4 regions of the Janthinobacterium svalbardense genome follow, and region 1 is predicted to be linked to each of the others. Evidence: predicted binding sites of a transcription regulator. Region 1 holds the regulator's gene; each other region holds the start of a gene.
The links. The regulator sigma-54, encoded in region 1, starts transcription at its own class of promoters, with help from an activator protein. The targets are predictions, from matches to a motif close to TGGCANGNAANCTGCTTT.
Positions count from the first base shown of each region.

Region 1 (5,762 bases):
CGCCGCGCGCAAGACCTGGGTATTACGCATGTGCACCAGGGCGGTCACGACAAGCTGACGCCGTTTCGCGAGCTGCTGGCGCTGACGGGCTTGACGGAAGAGCAATGCGGCTATATCGGCGACGATGTCATCGATGCGCCCATCCTGCGCCGCGTGGGCTTTGCCGTCAGCGTGCCGGGCGGGCGTCCGGAAGTGCAGGGCCTGGCGCACCATGTGACGCAGGCCGGTGGCGGCCGTGGCGCGGTGCGCGAGATCTGCGAATTCCTGCTGCGCGCCCAGGACAACTATGCGCGCGTCATGGCGCCGTTCCTGGAGTGAGGCGCGCCTTGCCGCCAGTGACATTTGAAAGAGTGAAATCCTATGCGTAAGCCAGGAGGCGCCCATCGCTGGCGCATGATGTTTACCGTGCTGGGGGCAGTTGTCTTTGCGCTGGGCAGCTTCTGGCTGCTGGAAGTGATGAACAAGAATGCCCAGGACATCACGGCCAGCAAGCATCAGGATGAGCCCGACTATTTCATCACCAATTTCAGCCTGGTGCGCATGGACTTGACGGGCAAGCCCAGCTATATCGTGTCGGGCACCAAGCTCACGCATTATCCGCTGGACGATTCTTCCGATATCGACCAGCCTTTCGTGCGCAAGCTCACGCCAGGCATGCCGCCGATGAACATGAATGCGGAACTGGCGCATATCGACCAGGACAATACCCGGCTGCAACTGCACCGCAATGTCGTGATCGACCGCGCGGCCAGTCCGAAGGCGCAGAACCTGACGGTCAAGACGGAAGCGCTGACGGTATTCCCGGACGAGGAAAGAATGGAAACGGACGTGCCTGTCGATATCCTGACGGGCACCTCGCGCCTCAATGGCATCGGCATGAAGGCCAATAACGCCACCGGCGTGGTGGAAGTGCAGAATGCGCTGCGCATGGTCCTCCCGCCGAAACCGCGCCCGGCCGCGGCGGCAAAATGACAGAATGAAACAAGGAAACCATACTATGAAGAACATCTTGCTGTTGACCGTATTTTCTCTGGCCATGATGGGCGTGGCGCATGCCGAGAAGGCCGATTCCGAGAAGGAAGCCGTCATCACGGCACGCAGCGGCCATGTCGATGACGTCAAGCAGATTCGCACCCTGACGGGCGACGTGGTGCTGGTCAAGGGCACCCTGACCATGAAGGCGGGCCGGGCCCTGATCACGGAAGATCCGCAAGGCTACCAGTTCATCACTTTCTGGGCCGATCCCGGCAAGCTGGCCACCTTCCGCCAGAAGCGCGATGGCGCGGGCGACCTGTGGGTGGAAGGCGAAGCGGAGCGCGTGGAATACGACAACAAGACGGAAGTGGTGAAGCTGTTTTCCAGGGCCAAGCTGACGCGCCTGGAAGGCACGAAAGTGACCGACGTGGCCAATGGCGCCTTCATCTCGTATGACAGCCGCAAGGAAGTGTTTGCGATGGAAAATTCCGACAGCGGCACCAGCACCCCGGACGGTGGCAGCGTGCGCATGGTGATCCAGCCGAAGCCCAAGGCACCGGCCACGCCCGCGCCAGGAAAGAAATAATGGACAATACTCGTTGCGGCAGCACCCTGATCGTTCGCGGGCTGCAAAAAACCTATGGCAAGCGGCAAGTCGTGCATGATGTCTCGCTGCAAGTCGAATGCGGCGAAGTGGTGGGTTTGCTGGGCCCGAACGGCGCCGGCAAGACCACCTCGTTCTACATGATCGTCGGTCTGGTGCCGTCCGATGGCGGCACCATCGATATCAGCGGCGTGGATATTTCCCGCCTGCCGATCCACCGCCGCGCGCAGATGGGCCTGTCGTATCTGCCACAGGAAGCGTCCGTCTTCCGCAAGCTGACGGTGGAAGACAATATCCGCGCCGTGCTGGAAATCCAGACCGTCGAAGGCCGTCCCCTGAAGAAGGCCGAGATCGAGGAGCGCCTGGATAAATTGCTGGCCGACTTGCAAATTGAAAAGTTGCGCGAGAACCAGGCGCTGTCCCTGTCGGGCGGCGAGCGGCGCCGTGTGGAAATCGCCCGCGCGCTGGCCACCGACCCGCGTTTCGTGCTGCTCGACGAACCGTTCGCCGGTGTCGACCCCATCGCCGTGATCGAGATCCAGCGCATCGTGCGCTTCTTGAAGGAGCGCAATATCGGCGTGCTGATCACCGACCATAATGTGCGCGAGACGCTGGGTATTTGCGACCGTGCCTACATCATCAACCAGGGCTCGGTGCTGGCGTCGGGACGCCCCGACGACATCATCGCGAACGAGTCGGTACGCCGGGTCTATCTGGGCGAACACTTCCGCATGTGAGCCAATGAAACAATCATTGCAGCTGCGCACTTCGCAGCACCTGGCACTGACGCCGCAGTTGCAGCAATCGATACGCCTGTTGCAATTGTCTACCCTGGAATTACACCAGGAACTAGAGCAACTGCTGACGGACAATCCCTTGCTCGAGCGCCTCGACGATCCGCTCGACCATTCGCTGCGCCTGCTGTCCGACGGGGCCCTGAGTTCCACGGCCGCGCCGGCCGAAGCACCGCCCCAGCCGCCAGGCCAGGATGCGCCCGCGGCGCCGGCCGAAGCAGAAACCTTTGACGGCGAAGCGGGCGACAGCCCGGCCGCCGCGGATGGTGGCGACAGCGACTGGAGCGAGGCGAGCCGGGGCAAGGCGCCCGACGACGAAGATTCGCGTCCGCAATTGGAGGCCCATCACTGCACCCTGCGCGAGCACTTGATGGAGCAGATGCGCGTGACGGTGCTCGAATTGCGCGACCGCGCGCTGGTCGAGCTGATCATCGACGCGCTCGACGACAATGGCTACCTGGAAGAGTCGCTCGACGACATCCTGGCGCGCCTGCCGGAAGAGCTGGAAATCGACGCCGACGAGATGCGTACGGCCTTGTCCCTGCTGCAAAGTTTCGATCCGCCCGGCGTGGGTGCGCGCAACGCGTCCGAATGCCTGGCGCTGCAAATCAAGCGCTTGCCGCACGTCGCCATGGTGACGCGGCGCATGGCCCTCGTCATCGTGGAAAAGCACCTGGCCTGGTTTGCCCAGCGCGATTTCAACAAGCTGAAAAAAGCCCTCGATTGCGACGAGGAAGACTTGCGTGAAGCGCAGACGGTGATTCGCCAGTGCAATCCGCATCCGGGCGCCGTGTTCGCCTCGGATGTGTCCGATTACGTGGTGCCCGATGTCGTCGTCAAGCGCGCGCGCAATGGCTGGCAAGTCACCCTGAACAACGACGTCATGCCGCGCCTGCGCGTCAATGCCATGTACGCCAACTTGCTCAAGCAGGGCAAGGGCGAGGGCGCCATGGGCGCGCAATTGCAGGAAGCCAAGTGGCTGATCAAGAATATGCGCCAGCGTTTCGACACGATCCTGCGTGTGGCGCAGGCGATAGTAGAAAGACAAAAGAACTTTTTCTCGCATGGGGCCGTTGCCATGCGCCCCCTTGTGCTCCGTGAAATAGCTGATACACTGGGTTTACACGAGAGTACTATCTCGCGGGTAACAACCCAAAAGTACATGCTGACCCCGCATGGCATGTTTGAGTTGAAATATTTCTTTGGTAGCCACGTCGCCACCGAAGCGGGGGGCGAAGCATCATCGACGGCGATACGGGCATTGATCGTGCAACTGACAGGAGCAGAAGACCCTAAAAATCCTTTATCCGACAGTAAGATTGCGGACATGCTGGGGGAACAAGGCATGGTGATTGCGCGACGTACTGTTGCCAAATACCGGGAAGCGTTGAAAATTCCGCCAGTGAGCCTGCGTAAGTGTTTGTAAGTTTTTTTCGGTTCCTCTGCGGGCCGGATAGGATGGACCGCACGAACCCGATCATCTTTAGGAGTGTGTATGAATCTCACCATCAGCGGACATCATCTCGAAGTGACACCAGCCATCCGTGAATACGTACAAACGAAGCTGGAGCGCGTGAAACGTCATTTCGATCAAGTTATCGATATCGCCGTGATTCTGACCGTGGATAACCTCAAAGAGAAAGAAAAACGTCAAAAGGCCGAAGTCAACCTGCGTCTGAGTGGCAAAACAGTCTATGTGGAAAGCCTGGCGCACGACCTGTATGCCGCAATCGATACCCTGATCGACAAGCTGGACAGGCAAGTGATGAAGTACAAAACCAAAGTGCAAGGGCACGGTAAAGAGGCGATCAAGCATCTGCCAGACAACTCCGAGGAAGACGCCGTCGTCGCCGTTTAAGGCCACCCGCTTCCAGCAGTTGTGATCAACTAAGGGCGCACATCTTGCGCCCTTTTTTGCGCCCGTACCTGTCGAACGCAATGTTCCCCGCGCAGGCGCTAAAATGTTGGCACTTTCACTTCTTTCCTGCCTGCCATGAGCGACTTCGTCCAGACCTCCATCCGCAACCGCACCGGGCACATCGTGCTCGACCGTCCGAAAGCCTTCAACTCCCTGTCGCTGGAGATGGTGCGCGCCCTGAGTGCCGTCTTGCTGGCCTGGCGCGACGATCCGCAGGTGGACGCCGTCGTGATCCGTTCCAGCAGCGAAAAAGCCCTGTGCGCCGGTGGCGATATCCGTTTCTTTTATGATGCGGGCCTGGCTACGCCGCAAGGCGGCAGTGCATTGCTGGAAGATTTCTTTACGGAAGAATACGCCTTAAATCATGTCATTCATTTCTACCCGAAACCGTATATCGCCGTGATGGATGGCGTGGTCATGGGTGGCGGCATGGGCGTGGCGCAAGCCGGGCCCGGCAATCGCTTGCGCATCGTCACGGGCCGCACGCGCATGGCCATGCCGGAAGTCAATATCGGCTTGTTCCCGGACGTGGGTGGCAGTTATTTTCTGTCCCGCCTGGCCGGCCAGCTGGGCCTGTACCTGGGCTTGACGGGCTTGACGATCAACGCGGCCGATGCCCTGTACACGGGGCTGGCCGATGTCTATCTGCCCGAGGCGCAGATGGGGGCGCTGCTGGCGCTGTTCGAATCGACGCCGGGCGAGGCCTTGCCGGTGGCCATCAAGGCGCTGGCGGCACCGTTCCAGGCCGAGGCGGGGGCTTCTCCTTTGGCCACGGCGCGCGCGGCGCTGGACCGCCATTTCGGCGCCCCTTCCGTGGCCGCCATCATGGCCTCGCTGGCGCAGGACGACAGCGCGTTCGCAGGCAAGGCGCTGGCGGCCATGCGTTTGCGTTCGCCGCTGATGATGTCGGTTACCATGGAATTGCTGCAGCGCGGTGCCCACCTGGGCGTGGCCGACTGCCTGCGCCTGGAGCGCAGCGTGGTGCGCCACAATTTCGCGCATGGCGAAGTGCTGGAAGGCGTGCGCGCGCTGGTGGTCGACAAGGACAATGCGCCACGCTGGAACCCCGCCAGCCTGGACCAGGTCGATGCAGCCATGGTGGCGCGGTTCTTTGCGCCCGTCTGGCCGGCCACGGCGCATCCGCTGCGCCACCTCAACTGATTAAGCGCGCTCGCGGTGGCGCAGCACGACTCTTTCGTTGGGGCCGAAGTATTGCGCCAGCCGTTCCGCCATGTACACGGAGCGGTGCTGGCCGCCCGTGCAACCGAGCGCCACCGTCAGGTAGCTGCGGTTGTCGGATTTGAATGATGGCAACCATTTCTCGATGAAGGCGCGGATGTCGGCCAGCAGTTCCAGCGCGCTCGGTTGCGCGTCGAGGAAGGCGATCACGGGCGCATCGCGTCCGTCGAGCGGACGCAGCGCGAGGTCGTAATAGGGATTCGGCAAGGCCCGCACATCGAAGACGAAATCG
Region 1 covers NZ_CP023422.1:843,144-848,905, forward strand. The annotation lists gene CNX70_RS03660 (KdsC family phosphatase) at 1-318, shown strand, start outside; gene lptC (LPS export ABC transporter periplasmic protein LptC) at 361-972, shown strand; gene lptA (lipopolysaccharide transport periplasmic protein LptA) at 998-1,561, shown strand; gene lptB (LPS export ABC transporter ATP-binding protein) at 1,561-2,316, shown strand; gene CNX70_RS03680 (RNA polymerase factor sigma-54) at 2,321-3,799, shown strand; gene hpf (ribosome hibernation-promoting factor, HPF/YfiA family) at 3,869-4,231, shown strand; gene CNX70_RS03690 (enoyl-CoA hydratase/isomerase family protein) at 4,367-5,452, shown strand; gene rapZ (RNase adapter RapZ) at 5,453-5,762, opposite strand, start outside.

Region 2 (5,762 bases), 2.8 Mb from region 1:
TTTCGAGCCCGGCGCCAGCGACGATTTGACCCAAGGTTTGCGGGTCAGGCCCAGGCGGTTCGCATTGCGCGCGATCAGACCGGCGGCGATCATGTTGCGCGGATTGTTCGTGTTGGTGCAACTGGTGATGGCCGCGATGATGACGGCGCCGTCCGGCATCTTGCCCGGCTCGTTTTCCACCACGCCGGAAATGCCGCGTGCAGCCAGTTCCGACGTCGGCACGCGGTTGTGCGGATTCGACGGCCCGGCGATATTGCGCACCACGGACGACAGATCGAAAGTCAGCACGCGCTCATATTGCGCGTCGACCAGGCTGTCGGCCCACAGGCCAGTCTCTTTGGCGTACAGCTCCACCAGTTTCACCAGTTCGTCGTCGCGGCCCGTCAGTTTCAAATACTTGATGGTTTGCGCATCGATGTAGAACATGGCAGCCGTGGCGCCAAATTCCGGCGCCATATTGGAAATCGTGGCGCGGTCGCCCAGGGTCAGGTGCGACGCTCCCTCGCCGTAGAATTCCAGGTAGGACGAGACGACCTTCTGCTTGCGCAAAAATTCCGTCAGCGCCAGCACGGTATCGGTGGCCGTGATGCCCGGCTGCGGTTTGCCCGTCAGCTTGACGCCGATGATGTCGGGCAGGCGCATCCAAGAGGCGCGGCCCAGCATCACGCTTTCCGCTTCCAGGCCACCCACCCCGATGGCGATCACGCCCAGCGCATCGACCATCGGCGTGTGCGAATCCGTGCCCACCAGGGTATCGGGATAGGCGACGCCATTTTGCACCTGGATCACGGGCGACATGCGCTCCAGATTGATCTGGTGCAGGATGCCGTTGCCTGGCGGGATCACGTCGACGTTTTTAAAGGCTTTCTTGGTCCAGTCGATGAAGTCGAAACGGTCTTCGTTGCGGCGGTCTTCGATGGCGCGGTTCTTGGCGAAGGCGTCGGGGTCAAAACCACCGCATTCGACGGCCAGCGAGTGGTCGACCACCAGCTGCGTCGGCACGACGGGGTTGACCAGGGCCGGGTCGCCGCCCTGGGCCGCGATGGCGTCGCGCAGGCCGGCCAGATCGACCAGGGCCGTCTGGCCCAGGATGTCATGGCAGACGACGCGGGCCGGGAACCATGGAAAGTCCAGGTCGCGGCGGCGTTCGATGAACTGGCTCAGCGAGGCGTTCAGGGTGGCAGGGTCGCAGCGGCGCACAAGGTTTTCGGCCAGTACGCGCGAGGTATAGGGCAAAGTGGCGTAGGCGCCTGGCTGGATCGCATCGACGGCGGCGCGCGTGTCGAAGTAGTCTAGCTGGGTGCCCGGCAAGGGCTTGCGGTGCAGCGTATTCATCGGGGTAGTCATTGCAGTGCTCATTATTTGCGGTCCTTGATCGGCACGAATTCCAGGTCTTCCGGGCCCACGTAGTTGGCGCTCGGGCGGATGATCTTGTTATCGATGCGCTGTTCGATGATGTGGGCGGCCCAGCCCGAGGTGCGCGAAATGACGAACAGCGGCGTGAACATCGCCGTCGGCACGCCCATCATGTGGTACGACACGGCCGAGAACCAGTCCAGGTTCGGGAACATGTTCTTGATTTCCCACATCACCGATTCCAGGCGCTCGGCGATGTCGAACATTTTTGTCGAACCGGCTTCCTGCGACAGATTGCGCGCCACTTCCTTGATGACTTTATTGCGCGGGTCCGAAATCGTGTACACGGGGTGGCCGAAGCCGATCACCACTTCCTTGTTGGCGACGCGTTCGCGGATGTCCGCTTCCGCTTCATCGGCGTTGTCGTAGCGTTTCTGGATGTCCAGCGCCACTTCGTTCGCGCCGCCGTGTTTCGGGCCGCGCAGCGCGCCGATGGCGCCCGTGATGGCCGAATGGATGTCCGAACCCGTGCCGGCGATGACGCGGCTGGTGAAGGTCGAGGCGTTGAATTCGTGTTCCGCGTACAGGATCAAGGACGTGTGCATGGCTTTTTCCCACGACGCCGACGGTTTTTCGCCATGCAGCAGGTGCAGGAAGTGGCCGCCGATCGAGTCGTCGTCCGTTTCCACTTCAATGCGCTTGCCGTTATGGCTGTAGTGGTACCAGTACAGCAGCATGGAGCCGAACGACGCCATCAGGCGGTCGGCGATGTCGCGCGCGCCCGGCGCGTTATGGTCGTCTTTTTCCGGCAGGGTGCAGCCCAGCACGGACACGCCCGTGCGCATCACGTCCATCGGGTGGGCGGCGGCCGGCAGCGCTTCCAGGGCCGACTTGACAGCCGACGGCAAGCCGCGCAGGGATTTCAGCTTGGCTTTGTAGCCTTTCAATTCGGCGGCGGTCGGCAGCTTGCCGTGCACCAGCAGGTAGGCGATTTCCTCGAACTCGCAGCTGTCGGCCACGTCCAGGATGTCATAGCCGCGGTAGTGCAAATCGTTGCCGGTCTTACCGACCGAGCACAGCGCCGTATTGCCGGCAGTAACGCCGGACAGGGCGACGGATTTTTTAGGCTTGAAAGTAGCGACTTGCGGTGCGGTCATAGTGTTCTCCAGAAGATGATTGTCAGTCCAGTGCGGCGGGCTTGGGCCTCCCAAGGCCCGCTCTTGTATAGGTGCTTACTTCTTTTGCGCGGCGAACAGCGCATCGAGCTTTTGCTCGAAGTCGTGGTAATTGATCGATTCATACAGCTCCATGCGCGTCTGCATGGTGTCGACGACATTTTTTTGCGTGCCGTCGCGGCGCAGGGCGCGGTAGACGTTGTCGGCCGCCTTGTTCATGGCGCGGAAAGCCGACAGCGGATACAGGGCCAGGCCCACGTGGGCGCTGCGCAATTCGTCCAGCGTGAACAGCGGCGTGGAACCAAATTCCGTGATGTTGGCCAGGATAGGCACGTTGACGGCCTTGGCGAACGTGGCATACATGTCCAGGTCCGTGATGGCTTCCGGGAAGATCATGTCGGCACCCGCTTCGACGCAGGCGACAGCGCGTTCCAGTGCCGCTTCCAGGCCATCGACGGCCAGCGCATCGGTGCGCGCCATGATGACGAAGTTCGGGTCCGTGCGCGCATCGACGGCCGCCTTGATGCGGTCCACCATTTCTTCCTTGCTGACGATTTCCTTGCCCGGACGGTGGCCGCAGCGCTTGGCGCCCACCTGGTCTTCGATGTGCAGGCCGGCAGCGCCGAACTTGATCATCGATTTCACGGTGCGCGCCACGTTGAAGGCGGACGAACCGAAGCCCGTGTCGGCATCGACCAGCAGCGGCAGGTCGCACACGTCGGTGATGCGGCGGATATCGGTCAGCACGTCGTCCAGGCTGGAAATGCCCAGGTCGGGCAAGCCCAGCGAGCCGGCCGCGACACCGCCGCCGGACAAATAGATGGCTTTATAACCGGCGCGCTTGGCCAGCAAGGCGTGGTTGGCGTTGATGGCGCCGACGACTTGCAACGGGGATTCTTCCTGGACGGCCTTGCGGAATGCGGCACCTGCGGAGTATTGAGTCATGTGTTCACCTTATGGGATTCGGGTCGTCCCGAATGTTTCATGGACTTGCTATGAGCATCACTATTGCAAATGCCGTGCCAGGGCCGCGCGTCCACCCGGAAAGTACGCCAGTACGCAGTGAGATCAGGGGGAAGCGGCCATGTATCGGCATGGCGTGCAGTGTCACGCAAGGGAACAGCCATGTCACGATGCATGTCAATGATGTTTCAAATATGTTTCAATCATTCCATTTGAAACATTGAAACATGAAACAGAGCAGGCTGCCACCGGGCGGAACGCCGGGCGCACCATAAAAAAAGCCGGCGGGCGCCGGCTGCAGGTTTGCTGGAAATGCAGGAGCTAAGCCAGCCGCACCAGCGGGTTGGCGATGATGTTGTCGATCTGGCGCACGGCTTCTTCGCAGGCGGCGGCAATGGCGCCATCCTCGTCGTCGCGCACGAATTGCATGGTCGAGCCTTCGAATACTTCCAGGCCTTCCGCGGTGGCGCGTTCGATGTCGCAACTGGCCGACCATTTGCCATCGGTAGTGGGCACGGCCAGGGGAACAATTTCCCAGCCCTTATAGTGAATTTTAGAACTGTTTTCCATGGGGTGCCTCCTTGTGACTGACTCAATAATGGAAATCGTAGCATGAAGCGCGGCCGCTAGCGACGTGTTTCAGGCGCCAGCGCGCGGTCAGGCTGACTTTCGGGCTAAACGATTTACCTTGGTTCAAGGGCGCAGCAGATTATCCACTTCCGTCCTGGCCACTTCTATCCCGGCCGTGCAAGCCGTTTCGGGCGCCGCGTAGCCGCCCAAGGTGCGGCTACGCGTGATCGCTTGCGCCGCGCTCTCGCCCTCGCGCTGCAGGTGGTAGGTAAAATCCCATAAATCGTCGTTGTCCTTTTGCGGGGTCACCGAAATCGTAAAACCGCGGTATTGTTCGCTGCGTGCAGTATTATCGTTCATGAATTTCTCCTTGTAGGATGAGGTTACCACGCTGCAAGCGCCAGGGTGCGCACGACTGCCGCGCACTCCTTATCTGTTTTTCGCATGCCAAAGGTCAATTCTCAGCATTTTTTTAGCGTACTCTGGCGATATAATGCCCTTCCCTGTCCGTACTTTGCCGCCGCGATGACCCCACAAATCCAAGCTTTCTTCGATCCCGCCACCGCCACCGTCACCTATGTGGTGTATGAGGCCGATGGCCAGGACTGCGCCATCATCGATTCCGTGCTCGACTACGACCCGAAGGCGGGCCGCACCTCGACCACCTCGGCCGACAAAGTGATCGCCTTCGTGCGCGAACACGGCTTGCAGTGCCGCTGGCTGCTGGAAACCCACGCGCATGCCGATCACCTGTCCGCCGCGCCCTACCTGCAACAGCAGCTGGGCGGCGACGTGGCCATCGGTGCCGCCATCCAGACGGTGCAGCAGGCGTTCGCCGCCGTCTACCACCAGGACGGCGCCAGGGCCGACGGCTCGCAGTTCAACCAGCTGTTCGCGCCCGACCAGGTGTTTCATATTGGTAAGTTGGAAGTGCGCGCGCTGCACGTGCCCGGCCACACGCCGGCCGACCTGGCTTACCAGATCGGCGACGCCGTCTTCGTCGGCGACACCCTGTTCATGCCGGACGTGGGTTCGGCCCGCTGCGACTTTCCAGGCGGCTCCGCGTCCCTGCTGTACCGCTCCGTGCGGCGCCTGCTGGCGCTGCCGCCGCAAACGCGGCTGTTCATGTGCCACGACTACCCGCCCAACGGCCGCGCGCCGCGCTGGGAAGTGACGGTGGCCGAACAGCGCGCCAGCAACATCCACTTGCGCGACGGCATCACGGAAGAACAGTTCGTGGCCATGCGCACGGGCCGCGACGCCACGCTGGACATGCCGACCCTGATCCTGCCCGCCATCCAGGTCAACATCAACGCGGGCAAGCTGCCCGAGCCGGAAGACAACGGCGTGCGCTACCTCAAAATACCGCTGAACGCGATCTGATTGCCTCGGGCACTCCCCGCCCCTCGCACCGCCTTTCTTGACACCACGCAAGTCCCACCTCAGGCAATCCGCATACAGTGCAGATTGCCTGAGTTCACTTTGGCGCCGCCTTTTCCTGCTTGACGCTGACGGAGCGCCCGCATGTCGCCCGACCCTACGCTCGACAATAATTGCATCCTGCTCGCCGAAGCCGAAGGCACGACCTTGTTCAGCCATGCGCTGCTCAAGGCCGTCACGCGCCTGCCGCGTCCCGGCATCATCATCTTTGTGCACGGCGTCAATTCCGACGGTGAATGGTATGAGCAGGCGGAACAA
Region 2 covers NZ_CP023422.1:4,276,915-4,282,676, forward strand. The annotation lists gene acnD (Fe/S-dependent 2-methylisocitrate dehydratase AcnD) at 1-1,335, opposite strand, end outside; gene prpC (bifunctional 2-methylcitrate synthase/citrate synthase) at 1,359-2,513, opposite strand; gene prpB (methylisocitrate lyase) at 2,589-3,476, opposite strand; gene CNX70_RS18830 (hypothetical protein) at 3,816-4,064, opposite strand; gene CNX70_RS18835 (hypothetical protein) at 4,188-4,424, opposite strand; gene CNX70_RS18840 (MBL fold metallo-hydrolase) at 4,590-5,447, shown strand; gene CNX70_RS18845 (T6SS effector phospholipase Tle3 domain-containing protein) at 5,589-5,762, shown strand, end outside.
Region 2: the regulator sigma-54 is predicted to act here: its motif matches at 3,539-3,556, upstream of prpB (methylisocitrate lyase).

Region 3 (5,762 bases), 880 kb from region 1:
GCGACAAGTGGCTCGAGCAAAACCCGTATCGGGGCAACAAGCTGGCCCTGACGGTGGGCACTTCCGCTTACAACCAGAATTGCGCGCGTTGCCACGGCATCGAAGCCATCTCGGGCGGTATTGCGCCGGACTTGCGCCAGCTCGATCGCGATTGCTTCGGCATCAAAAATGAGACAAAGAAACAAGCTTGCTACAAGGAAACTGACAATTATTTCCTGGCGACCATCCGCCACGGTAAAGTACGCAATGGCGCCGTGTACATGCCGCCGTTCGAGGGCGTGTTCAACCAGGAAGCCATGTGGGCCATCAAGACCTATCTGGAAACCCGCCGCGAAGCCAACTAAGTCGAACTGATCAAGAAGGAGTCCCATGCGTTCATTCCAACTCCCGGGCGCGCGCGCGATGATCTCGCTCGCTTGCCTGGCGCTGTGCGCAGCCGCGCCGGCGCGTGCCGACTGGCAGAAAGTGCAGCAGTCGGGCAGCCTGAAAGTGGCTGTGTATAACGAGTTCGCGCCGTTTTCCGACAAGGGGGCGGGCATCGATATCGATATTGCCGAAGCGCTAGCCAAAAAGCTGGGTTTGAAACTGAGCTTGCTGCCATTTCCCGCCGGCGAAAACCTGAACGACGATTTGCGCAATATGGTGTGGAAGGGCCATTACCTCGGTTATGGTCCCGCCGACGTGATGCTGCATGTGCCAGTCGACAAGAAGTTGATGGCCGATAACGACAAGGTCGAGATCTTTGCGCCGTACTACGTGGAAACGGTGCGCCTGGCGCGCAGCGCGCAAGCTGTGCCGCAATTCGATGGCGTCGCTTCGCTGGCCGGCAAGCGCATCGGCGTGGAAAAGGTCTCGATCGCGGCCATGCTGATGCTGGGTGAAGACAATGGCAAGTACCGTGACGACGTGCGTATCTTCGACACGGCGGCCGAAGCCTTGCAGCAATTGCAGGCGGGCAAGCTCGACGCCGTGCTGGCGAATCGTTCGGAAATCGAATCGGTGCTGAAAAGTGATCGCGCTTTCCCCTTGAGCGAAGTGGCGTTCGCCCGCTTGCCGCGTGCCGGCTGGGCCGTGGGCCTGGCCGTCAGCCGCCAGCAGCTAGACGTGGGCAAGTTGCTGCAGGCAGCCATGAACGAGATGGCGGCCAGCGGCGAATTGAAAGCCATCTTTGAGAAATATGGGGTGAAGGAAGCACGGCCGTAACAGGCCATGTTGAATGACAATGAAGCCCGCGCATCGGAAGATGCGCGGGCTTTATTATTAGAAGGAGTATTGCGCGCTAACGCCCAACAACCAATTGCGTCCTGGCGCCGCTTCATAGTAGCGCTTGTTGCTGTCGCCGACGATGACGGAGCCCACGTAGGTCTTGTCGAAAAGATTGTTCAGGCGGGCAAACTCCTTGAAGCGCCAATTCCCTACGTTTTGTTTGGCGTTGAAGCGCGCATTGAACACCGTGTAGCCGGGCGCCGGCTTTTCGCTGTTGCTGTCTTCCGCGTAGACCTGGTTGCTGGCCACGCTTTCCAGCGCCGCGCCGAAACGGTCCAATGTGTCTTTCCAGGCCAGTTCCGCGAACAGGTTGGCGCTGGGTACGCCCGGCAATCGGCTGCCTTCGCGCACGCTACCAAAGGCCTGGTCGTACACAGCGTGCAGGCTGGTGAGCGCCACTTTTGCCGTGAAGCCATACGGCAGGTTCGAATCCAGCGACACTTCCATACCCTGGCGCAAGGTTTTACCCGCATTGCGATAGCTGGTGCGCCCGCCGCTGGACTTGTCGACTACCAGTTCGTCATTCGTCTTGATCTGGAACACGGCTGCATTCACATGCGTGTTGCTATTGATGCTGGCCTTGACGCCCGCTTCCAGGTTGGTGCTGGTGGCAGGCTTCAGATTGAAATTGAATCCATTGCCCGCGCCCGAGTAAAACAATTCGTTCAGGGTAGGCGCTTCGAAGCCGCGCGCGGCGCTGGCGTACACGTTGACGTTCGGCGTCAGTTTATACAGCAGGCCCAGTACCGGTGTCGTGTGGCTGAATTCCAGGCTGCCGCTGTCGTTGCCATTACTGAGAAAATGGTCGTTAACTTCCACTTTCATTTTGCTGTAGCGCACACCTGCGCTCAGCAGCCATGGCCCGCTTTGCCATTCCATCTGGAGATACGGATCGAGGCTGGAGACGACATCCTGCTCGTCGCGGCGCAGCTGGCCCTTTACACCAAAGCTATTACCAATGTAATTTTCATAGCCGGTGCGGTCATCGCTGGAGCGGCCGTAATCGATGCCAATGGTGGTGCTCAGCTTGCCGCCAGCCAGCTGGTTCACGTGCAGCCAGTTGGTGTCGATGCCATAGAACTGGCGCTGGAAATCGACCACGCCGCCCGAATGTTTGAGTACTCCATTAACAGTTTGATTTTGCAGGAACTTGGTGAAAGCCTGGTACTGGATGACATCGCGGTTGCCGCCATACACCATCACGTGCAGGCGGTCGTCGCCAAACGCTTGTTCATAGGTGGCGCCGATTTGCTGATGATCGATGCTCTTGCGCGTGTTGTAGCGCTCGGCCAGGGTGCGTTTCGGGTTTTGCGTGTCGCTCGCATCGATTTCGCCGGCACGCGGGTTGGCGGCAAACGTGGCCCAGGTGGCGCCCAGCGGATCTTGCGTGTTGCCCTGGTGCAGGCTGTTGGCGACGATGGTCAGCTTGCTGTCCGCATTGGGCTTGACGGTGATCTTGCCGAACGCCTGTTCGCGCGTGGCGGCGCTGTGGTCGCGGAAGCCGTCCGTGCGGAAGCGCGAACCGTCTAGCACGTAGCCGATGCCGCCTGCCTGGCCTTGTGCCGTCAGGTCCACCTTGCTGGTGCCGAAACTGCCGCCCGTCACATTCAACTCGACGGACGGGGGATTTTGCCCATCCTTGGAAAACAGCTGGATCACGCCGCCAGAATGGTTGCCGTAGATGGCAGAAAACGGTCCGCGCAGCACTTCGATGCGCTCGGCCGTATCGAGGTTGAAGGTGGCGGCCTGGCCTTGGCCGTCGGGCATGCTGGCAGGAATGCCATCGCTGATCAGTTTGACGCCGCGCACGCCGAAGGCCGAGCGGGCGCCGAAGCCGCGCGACGAGATCTGCAAGTCTTGTGCGTAGTTCTGGCGGTTCTGCACAACCAGGCCCGGCACGGCGGCCAGCGCCTCCGACGCGTTGACGCGGATTTGACCATCCTGGATGCGGGCGCTGTCGACCACGTCGATCGAGGCCGGCACTTCCTGGCTGGGGTGGGCGATGCGGCTGCCGCTGACGACCACCGTATCCATGAGTTGCCCGTTGGCCAGATTAGCTGCCTCGGCGGCGAAAACGTGGGGGGCGAGGGTGGCGCTGCCGGCGACAAACAGGCTGGCAATGGTGTTCAAGCGGAAACGATGCTGCATGCGGGTTCTCCAATGTGAATAAAAGCCTGCTTGAGCGCGTGAGCGGCGCAGGTCTGCATAGTTGTATCAAGCAATATGCCTGCCATGTCTCCATTGGTGGGCTGAAATTATACGCGTGTCAGTGGCACGGCGTTTGCATGCAGCAATGTTCAGATGCGCCGATACCGCGCGCTTTCCCCTCGTTTTGCCATTGAAAAGGTGATTATGCCCAACTTCTTCTCGCGCTTGCGCCAGGTGTGCTGGCTGCTGCCTGTGCTTGCCAGCAGCGCTCTCCAGGCCGCTCCTTTTGCCTATGTCCCCAATGAAAAATCGGGCACCCTGAGCGTGATCGACACGGCGACCGACCAGGTGGTGCGCCAGATCGCGGCAGGCAAGCGGCCGCGTGGCATCGCCGCCGACCCCACCGGACGGCAATTGTTTGTCACCGATGCCGCCAGTAGCGCTTTGTTGCTGATCGACAACGCGAGCGGCACGCCCGTGCGCACGGTGGCGCTGGGCAAGTCGCCCGAAGGCGTCAGCGCTTCGCCGGACGGTCGTTACGTGGCCGTGGCCGTCGAGGAAAACAATAGCGTGACCTTGCTCGATGGTCAGACGGGCGTCTTGCTCGCCGATATCAAGGTGCAAGGGCGTAACCCGGAACATGCCGTGTTCAGCCCGGATGGGCGCTGGCTGCTGGTCAGTGCGGAAGAGGCCGAGCAAGTCGATGTCATTGATGTGGCGCAACGCCGCCAGGTTGCTTCCATCGCCGTGGGTCTGCGTCCGCGCGGCATCGGTTTCAGTCCGGACTCCGGCCGCGCCTACGTGGCATGCGAACTGGTCAACGCCGTGTATGTGATCGACATGGCCGCGCGCAAGGCGATCGCCACCATTCCAGCGGGCAAGAATGCCAACGGCATCGCCGTCCACCCTGGCGGCAAGCAGGTGTATGTCTCGAACGGCACGGACGGCACGGTGATGGTGATCGATACGGCCAGCAACAAGGTGACGGCCACCATTGCCGTCGGCAAACGCCCGTGGAACATGGCCATCACGCCAGACGGCAGCAAGCTGTACGTGGCCAATGGCCGCTCGAACAGCGTGTCCGTCATCGACACGGCCAGCGCGCGCAAGGTGGCCGATATTGCCGTAGGTGAATTGCCATGGGGCGTGGTGATCCGCTAAGCAGGCTGGAACAGGTGTTCCAGTCTGGTACACCTGTTCCATTGTGCAGCGGCGATGGCGCGCTACGGCAGCAATCGAACCCGCCGATATGGCCACCATGCCCTTGCAAGAGAGGTAAAACCCGCTAAGTTGGGTAGGGGGACGACGAGCTGGCACGGCATTTGCGGAAGACTCCGTGTACTCACCCCATCTGTACCAGGACGTTTGATTTTAATTAAAGCAATTCCATTCTAATTAACCCGATAGAGGACGACATGAATCTCGCAGACATCAGCAAACTGGGCGTAGCCAATCCCTTCAAACAACGCTATGACAATTACATCGGCGGCAAATTCGTTGCACCAGTAAAAGGTGAATACTTTCCTAACATCACGCCCATCACGGGCTTGCCGTTTTGCGAAATCGCCCGTTCCACGGCGGAAGATGTCGAGTTGGCGCTGGACGCCGCGCATGCCGCCAAGGATGCCTGGGGCAAGACTTCACCTGCCGAGCGCGCCAATATCCTGAACCGCATCGCCGACCGCATCGAACAGAACCTGAGCCTGATCGCCACGGCGGAAACCATCGACAACGGCAAGCCGATCCGTGAAACGATGAATGCCGACATTCCGCTGGCCATCGACCATTTCCGTTACTTCGCCGGCTGCATCCGCGCGCAGGAAGGTTCCGTCGCGCAAATCGACGCGGAAACCTATGCCTATCACTACCATGAGCCGCTGGGTGTCGTGGGCCAGATCATTCCGTGGAATTTCCCGATTCTGATGGCCGTCTGGAAACTGGCGCCAGCCCTGGCCGCCGGCAATTGCGTGGTCTTGAAACCGGCCGAGCAGACCCCCGCCTCCATCATGGTGTTGATCGAGCTGATCGGCGACTTGCTGCCACCGGGCGTGTTGAACATCATCAACGGTTTCGGCCTGGAAGCGGGCAAGCCGTTGGCGTCGAGCAAGCGCATCGCCAAGATCGCCTTTACGGGTGAAACGGGCACGGGCCGCCTGATCATGGGGTATGCCGCGCAAAACCTGATTCCCGTCACCCTGGAGCTGGGCGGCAAGTCGCCAAACATCTTCTTTGAAGATGTGATGGATGCCGATGATGATTATTTCGACAAGTGCCTGGAAGGCTTCACCATGTTTGCGCTGAACCAGGGCGAGGTGTGCACCTGCCCATCGCGCGTGCTGATCCAGGAA
Region 3 covers NZ_CP023422.1:6,234,622-6,240,383, reverse strand. The annotation lists gene pedF (cytochrome c-550 PedF) at 1-344, shown strand, start outside; gene CNX70_RS27755 (substrate-binding periplasmic protein) at 370-1,203, shown strand; gene CNX70_RS27750 (TonB-dependent receptor family protein) at 1,261-3,414, opposite strand; gene CNX70_RS27745 (beta-propeller fold lactonase family protein) at 3,619-4,575, shown strand; gene adh (aldehyde dehydrogenase) at 4,830-5,762, shown strand, end outside.
Region 3: the regulator sigma-54 is predicted to act here: its motif matches at 3,537-3,554, upstream of CNX70_RS27745 (beta-propeller fold lactonase family protein).

Region 4 (5,762 bases), 210 kb from region 1:
CAACGGATAAAAGGTACTCTGGGGATAACAGGCTGATTCCTCCCAAGAGTTCATATCGACGGGGGAGTTTGGCACCTCGATGTCGGCTCATCACATCCTGGGGCTGTAGCCGGTCCCAAGGGTATGGCTGTTCGCCATTTAAAGTGGTACGTGAGCTGGGTTTAAAACGTCGTGAGACAGTTTGGTCCCTATCTGCCGTGGGCGTTGGAAATTTGAAGGGGGCTGCTCCTAGTACGAGAGGACCGGAGTGGACGTATCTCTGGTGTACCGGTTGTCACGCCAGTGGCATTGCCGGGTAGCTAAATACGGAAGAGATAACCGCTGAAAGCATCTAAGCGGGAAACTTGCCTTGAGATGAGATTTCCCAGAGCCTTGAGCTCTTTGAAGGGTCGTTCGAGACCAGGACGTTGATAGGCTGGGTGTGGAAGTGCAGTAATGCATTAAGCTAACCAGTACTAATTGCCCGTACGGCTTGTCCCTATAACCTTAGCAGGTACAGAGGATAAGACGGTACAACGTTGCGTGTTTGTTGATACTACAATTCATTACCCTAATCTTTGCTTCTTCCAGATTCAGGCTTTGTCGCTCCATTGAGGACAAATGCCAGTACAAGTTATGCCTGATGACCATAGCAAGTTGGTCCCACCCCTTCCCATCCCGAACAGGACCGTGAAACAACTTTGCGCCGATGATAGTGCTGCAACCAGTGTGAAAGTAGGTTATCGTCAGGCTTGTTATTTGGTGAAACACCCCCCGGCTGTTTCACCTAGAGAAAAACCCGTCAAGCAATTGGCGGGTTTTTTTTCGTCTGGCGCGTTTATCGCTGTAAAAGCGCCATTTTTAGCCCCATCTTCAGACAAATTCGTATATAATTCGCCTCCTCAGATCAGATGGTTTGCTGCCCCGTTGGGAGCAGGCTGTTGAAAAAGTTATGCCTGATGACCATAGCAAGTTGGTCCCACCCCTTCCCATCCCGAACAGGACCGTGAAACAACTTTGCGCCGATGATAGTGCTGCAACCAGTGTGAAAGTAGGTTATCGTCAGGCTTGTTATATAAAAAAACCCCGCTAGGTGCGGGGTTTTTTTTCGTCTGCAACGTTCATGGGATCAGATGCCCCAGGTAATGCTTTCACCTTCCGCCTTGGCCGAGCGCAGCATCTCCATCAAGGGATAGGCGCGCTGCGAAAAATGTACCTTTTGCGCGCGCGCATGGGTGCCCGTTTCGCCATCTTCCAGCGTTTCCGGCGTATGGGTATCGTGCTCGATGTCATTTTCCGGATGCAATTTGCTTTCCGCGACTTCTTTTTCCAGCAGGGCCAGGGCATCCCCTGCTTCCGTTGGCGTGATGACGCCGCGCGTGGGGTTCTTGTGCAGGATGTCGAGGATACGCTGGGCATGTTCCTGATACATCAGTACTTCAGGGGAGGATTTGGATTTGAATGAGATCAACATAAGCGCTTTCTGAAACTTGTTGTTAGTGTCGAAACAATATCACGACTTGAAATATCGCACAGGCTGTCCGATTGCGCGGACTGCACATTTGCGGGCCGGATATCGCCATCTGTTGGACAACGCACGTATTTACAAGGGCGGCTGTTCCAGGAAACTGCCTGTTTAAGCGATCGTTAAGTCTCAATCCAGTTTCACCGAGTCCATGAAGGTGTCGATGGTGTCACGCGACAGCTTGCGCTCTTCACCGAGAATGATGATCTGGAAGATGTGCTTGTCCTGTGCCACAAAACGGCCGACCAGCACCACAGGCTTGCCTTGCTGCGTGCCGCTGGCCTCGATGCTGAGTGAACTGCGCTGATGTATTCCGGCAGCAGTGCTGCTGGCTGCCGATGCGGATTTTTCGCTGCGCACAGTGCCGTTGATATTTTTCAACAGGGCGGTTTGCATGGCGGGCAGGGCCGCTTGCGCCTGTTCCGTACTGTCGAGCACGGCGCTGCCGATGGCGAAGGTATTGCCATCAACCTCGCTGGCCGTCATGGTCAGGCTGACTTTCTTGCCATCGAGATCGATCTCGCGCGTCAGCACGGCCGGCTTGCCTGGAAACAGGGCCGTGAACTGGGCGTCGGGGCTGCGATAGTCGCGCCAGTCGAATTTCGGACTGCAGGCAGACAGGATGCTGGCGGCCGCGAGCGTAGCCAGCAAGAGAGCAAGTGATGGTTTTTTCATCAGCAGATGGTAGCAGTGCCGCCAGTCACGCGCAATCGCGCACGTGTGGCGTTCATTGCACTCCTTACATTTCACGCAGTACGCGCCGGTATTGAATCGCTTCGGCGACATGCGGCTGCGTGATTGCGGGGCTGCCTGCCAGGTCGGCGATGCTGCGCGCCACGCGCAGTACCCGGTGGTAGGTGCGCGCCGACCAGTGCAGGCGTGCCATGGCGTCATGCAGCAACTGCTCACCATGTGGCTCCAGGCGACAATGCTGTTCGATTTCCATGCTGCTCAGGCGCTGGTTCGCTTTCCCCTGGCGTGCCAGTTGCAGGGCAAAGGCTGCCGCTACCCGCGTGGCGATGGCTTGCGTGCTTTCGCCGGCGCCTGCGTGCCGCCCCAGCGCCGCCGGTGGCATGGCGGCAACTTCGATTTGCAGGTCGATACGGTCGAGCAGCGGGCCGGACAGGCGACTGTGATAGCGCAGCACGGCGTCGGGCGTACAGCGGCAACGGCCGGAAGCGTGGCCCAGATAGCCGCACGGGCAGGGATTCATGGCGGCGATCAACTGAAAGCGGGCAGGAAACTCGGCCTGGCGGGCCGCACGCGAAATGCTGATGACGCCCGATTCCATGGGTTGGCGCAAGACATCGAGGACCCGGCGCTGGAATTCGGCGATTTCATCGAGAAACAACACACCGCAGTGCGCCAGCGAGATTTCTCCTGGGCGCGGCACGTTGCCGCCGCCCACCAGGGCCACGCCGGACGCCGTCTGGTGCGGGGCACGATATGGGCGGCGTTTCCAGTGTTCCACCTTGAAGTGGCCGCCCAGCGAATGCACGGCGGCCGATTCCAGCGCCTCTGCATCGCTCATGGGCGGCAGCACGCCGGGAAACCGGCTGGCCAGCATGGTCTTGCCCGCGCCAGGCGGCCCCACCATCAGCACGTTGTGGCCACCTGCGGCGGCCACCTCCAGTGCGCGTCGCGCCTGCTGCTGCCCCTGCACATCGGCAAAGTCGGGATACGCAAAAGCGTGCGCTGCCAGCACAGGCTGATGGCGTTGCAGGGCCGTCTGGCTGGCGGGCGCGGCAAAATGCGCGCAGACCTCGAGCAGGCTGTGGGCGGGATAGATGCAGGCATCGCTGACCAGCGCCGCCTCGTCCGCGTTCGCCTGCGGCAGGATGAAGGCGCGTGGTGTGCCCGATTGGCTGCGCTGCATGGCAAAGGTCATGGCCAGTGCGCCGCGGATGGGACGTAGCTGCCCCGACAGTGACAGTTCGCCCGCGAATTCGTAGTGGTGTAATTGCTCATCTGGCAACTGGCCGGAGGCGGCCAGGATGCCCAGCGCAATGGGCAAGTCGAAGCGGCCCGATTCCTTGGGCAAGTCCGCCGGCGCCAGATTGGCCGTGATGCGCCGCGCCGGCATCTCAAAGCCGCAGTTTTGCAGCGCGGCGCGGACGCGGTCGCGCGATTCCTTCACTTCCGTATCCGGCAGGCCAACTATCGTAAACGAGGGCAAGCCATTGGCAAGGTGGACTTCGACACTTACCTCGGGTGCCTCCATGCCGGCCAGGGCGCGGCTTTTCAGGACGGCCAGACTCATCAGACTCCCCTGTGGCGCGAGCGCGGTCAGGATCAGTCTAGCGCTTGAAGCGCCGTCAGGCTTGAGATATGCCAGCAAGGCCGTGTATAACGCGACCTTGCTGGCGGTACTTTATGCCTTTGGGTCGTTCAGGCGCGTTTCCAGTTCGATCAGACGCAATTCCAAAGCATCGAGCTTGGCGCGGGTCTTGGCCAGCACTTGCGCCTGGATATCGAATTCCTCGCGCGTGACGAGATCGAGACGGGCGAAGCCCTGGGTCATCATCGATTTCACGTTTTTCTCGATATCCTTGGCTGGCGAGTTTTCGATGGCTTGATGGATCTTGCCTTGCAAGTCGTTAAAGAAGGTATTCATGTCCATGGTCAGTCCTTTTATGGTGCGGCCTGTGCATCGCACCATTGCGGTGCACAGCGGCGTTAATCTGGTGCGAAACTGGGCGGTCCATTGTGCTTCAGCAGCCCGTATCCGCAGTCCTGGCGGCTTGCCGGGTATGTATGGACGAAAATGCACCTATCAAGGTGGCAAGAGAGCTGGCACGTATTCTGCTAAAGAAGTGATGAACGCTTTGTGATCTCCAGCCAAGATTTTAAACCTCAACCGCTTTAAAAGTTCAATAAAAGGAAATCGCCATGAAGAATCTCTCCAAGAACATGACTTTAGTAGCAGCGTTGACGCTGGCCATGACCGCCGTGTGCGGCAGCGCCATGGCCCAGGATGCAGTGGCAGCACCTGCTGTGGCCGAAGCCGTACCTGATAACGTGGTGAGCTACAACGTGGCGCTGACCAGCGACTATCGTTACCGTGGAGTGTCGCAAAGCCGTCTCGATCCTGCCATCAGCGGCGGTGCCGACTATACCCACAATCCGACGGGCCTGTATGTGGGCACCTGGTTGTCGAGCATCAAATGGATCAAGGATGGCGGCGGCGATACCAACCTGGAATGGGATATCTACGGCGGCAAGCGGGGCGAGATCAGCAAGGATTTTACCTATGATGTGGGCGGCCTGTACTATTTCTATCCCTCGAATGGACTGAGCACCAATGCCAACACTTTCGAGCTGTACGGCCAACTTGGCTACGGGCCTGCCTATATCAAGTACTCGCACTCGACGACCAATCTGTTTGGTGTCGCCGACAGCAAGAACAGCGGCTACCTCGATGTGGGCGCGAATATCGATATGTACGAAGGTTATCTGCTGAACCTGCATGTGGGCCGCCAGAAGGTCGCGCATAACGATTCCCTCAGCTACAACGATTACAAGATCGGCGTGACCAAGGATTTTGGCATGGCAACAGTCGCCCTGGCTTACGTCAAAGCCAATATTACGTCGCTGGCACCGAATGGCAAGAACCTGGCGAAATCCGGTCTCGTGCTGACCGTGTCCAAAACCTTTTAAGCGAGAATGCCATGAAAATGATTACCGCAATCATTAAACCGTTCAAACTGGACGAAGTGCGTGAAGCCTTGTCGGCTATCAATGTGCAAGGCATTACCGTCACCGAAGTGAAAGGGTTCGGCCGCCAGAAAGGTCACACGGAACTCTACCGTGGGGCTGAGTATGTCGTCGATTTCTTGCCAAAGACCAAGATTGAAGCGGCCGTCGATGACGCCATTGTCGACCAGGCCATCGAAGCAATCGAAGGTGCTGCGCGTACCGGTAAAATCGGCGATGGCAAGATTTTCGTCTACAACCTGGAACAGGTCATCCGCATCCGTACCGGTGAAACCGGCAACGAAGCGCTCTAAGGGGAATATTGATGCATAAAAATATAACAAAATTGCTCGCCGGGATAGCCTGCCTGTGTGCGTTTGGCGTCGCCACGCCAAGCTTTGCCGATGCGCCCGCCAAGACGGAGGCGGCCACGACCACGGCCGTCGCCGCGCCCGCCGTGACGCCGGTGCCTGACGCCGCCCCCGCTGCCGCCGCTCCGGCCCCGGCCGCTGCTGCGCCAGTCGCCGCGCCCGTCGCCAACAAGGGCGATACCAGCTTCATGATG
Region 4 covers NZ_CP023422.1:1,053,736-1,059,497, forward strand. The annotation lists rRNA gene CNX70_RS04595 (23S ribosomal RNA) at 1-480, shown strand, start outside; rRNA gene rrf (5S ribosomal RNA) at 619-731, shown strand; rRNA gene rrf (5S ribosomal RNA) at 935-1,047, shown strand; gene CNX70_RS04610 (DUF1840 domain-containing protein) at 1,109-1,453, opposite strand; gene CNX70_RS04615 (hypothetical protein) at 1,634-2,179, opposite strand; gene CNX70_RS04620 (YifB family Mg chelatase-like AAA ATPase) at 2,244-3,764, opposite strand; gene CNX70_RS04625 (accessory factor UbiK family protein) at 3,876-4,124, opposite strand; gene CNX70_RS04630 (TorF family putative porin) at 4,394-5,161, shown strand; gene CNX70_RS04635 (P-II family nitrogen regulator) at 5,173-5,511, shown strand; gene CNX70_RS04640 (ammonium transporter) at 5,523-5,762, shown strand, end outside.
Region 4: the regulator sigma-54 is predicted to act here: its motif matches at 4,296-4,313, upstream of CNX70_RS04630 (TorF family putative porin).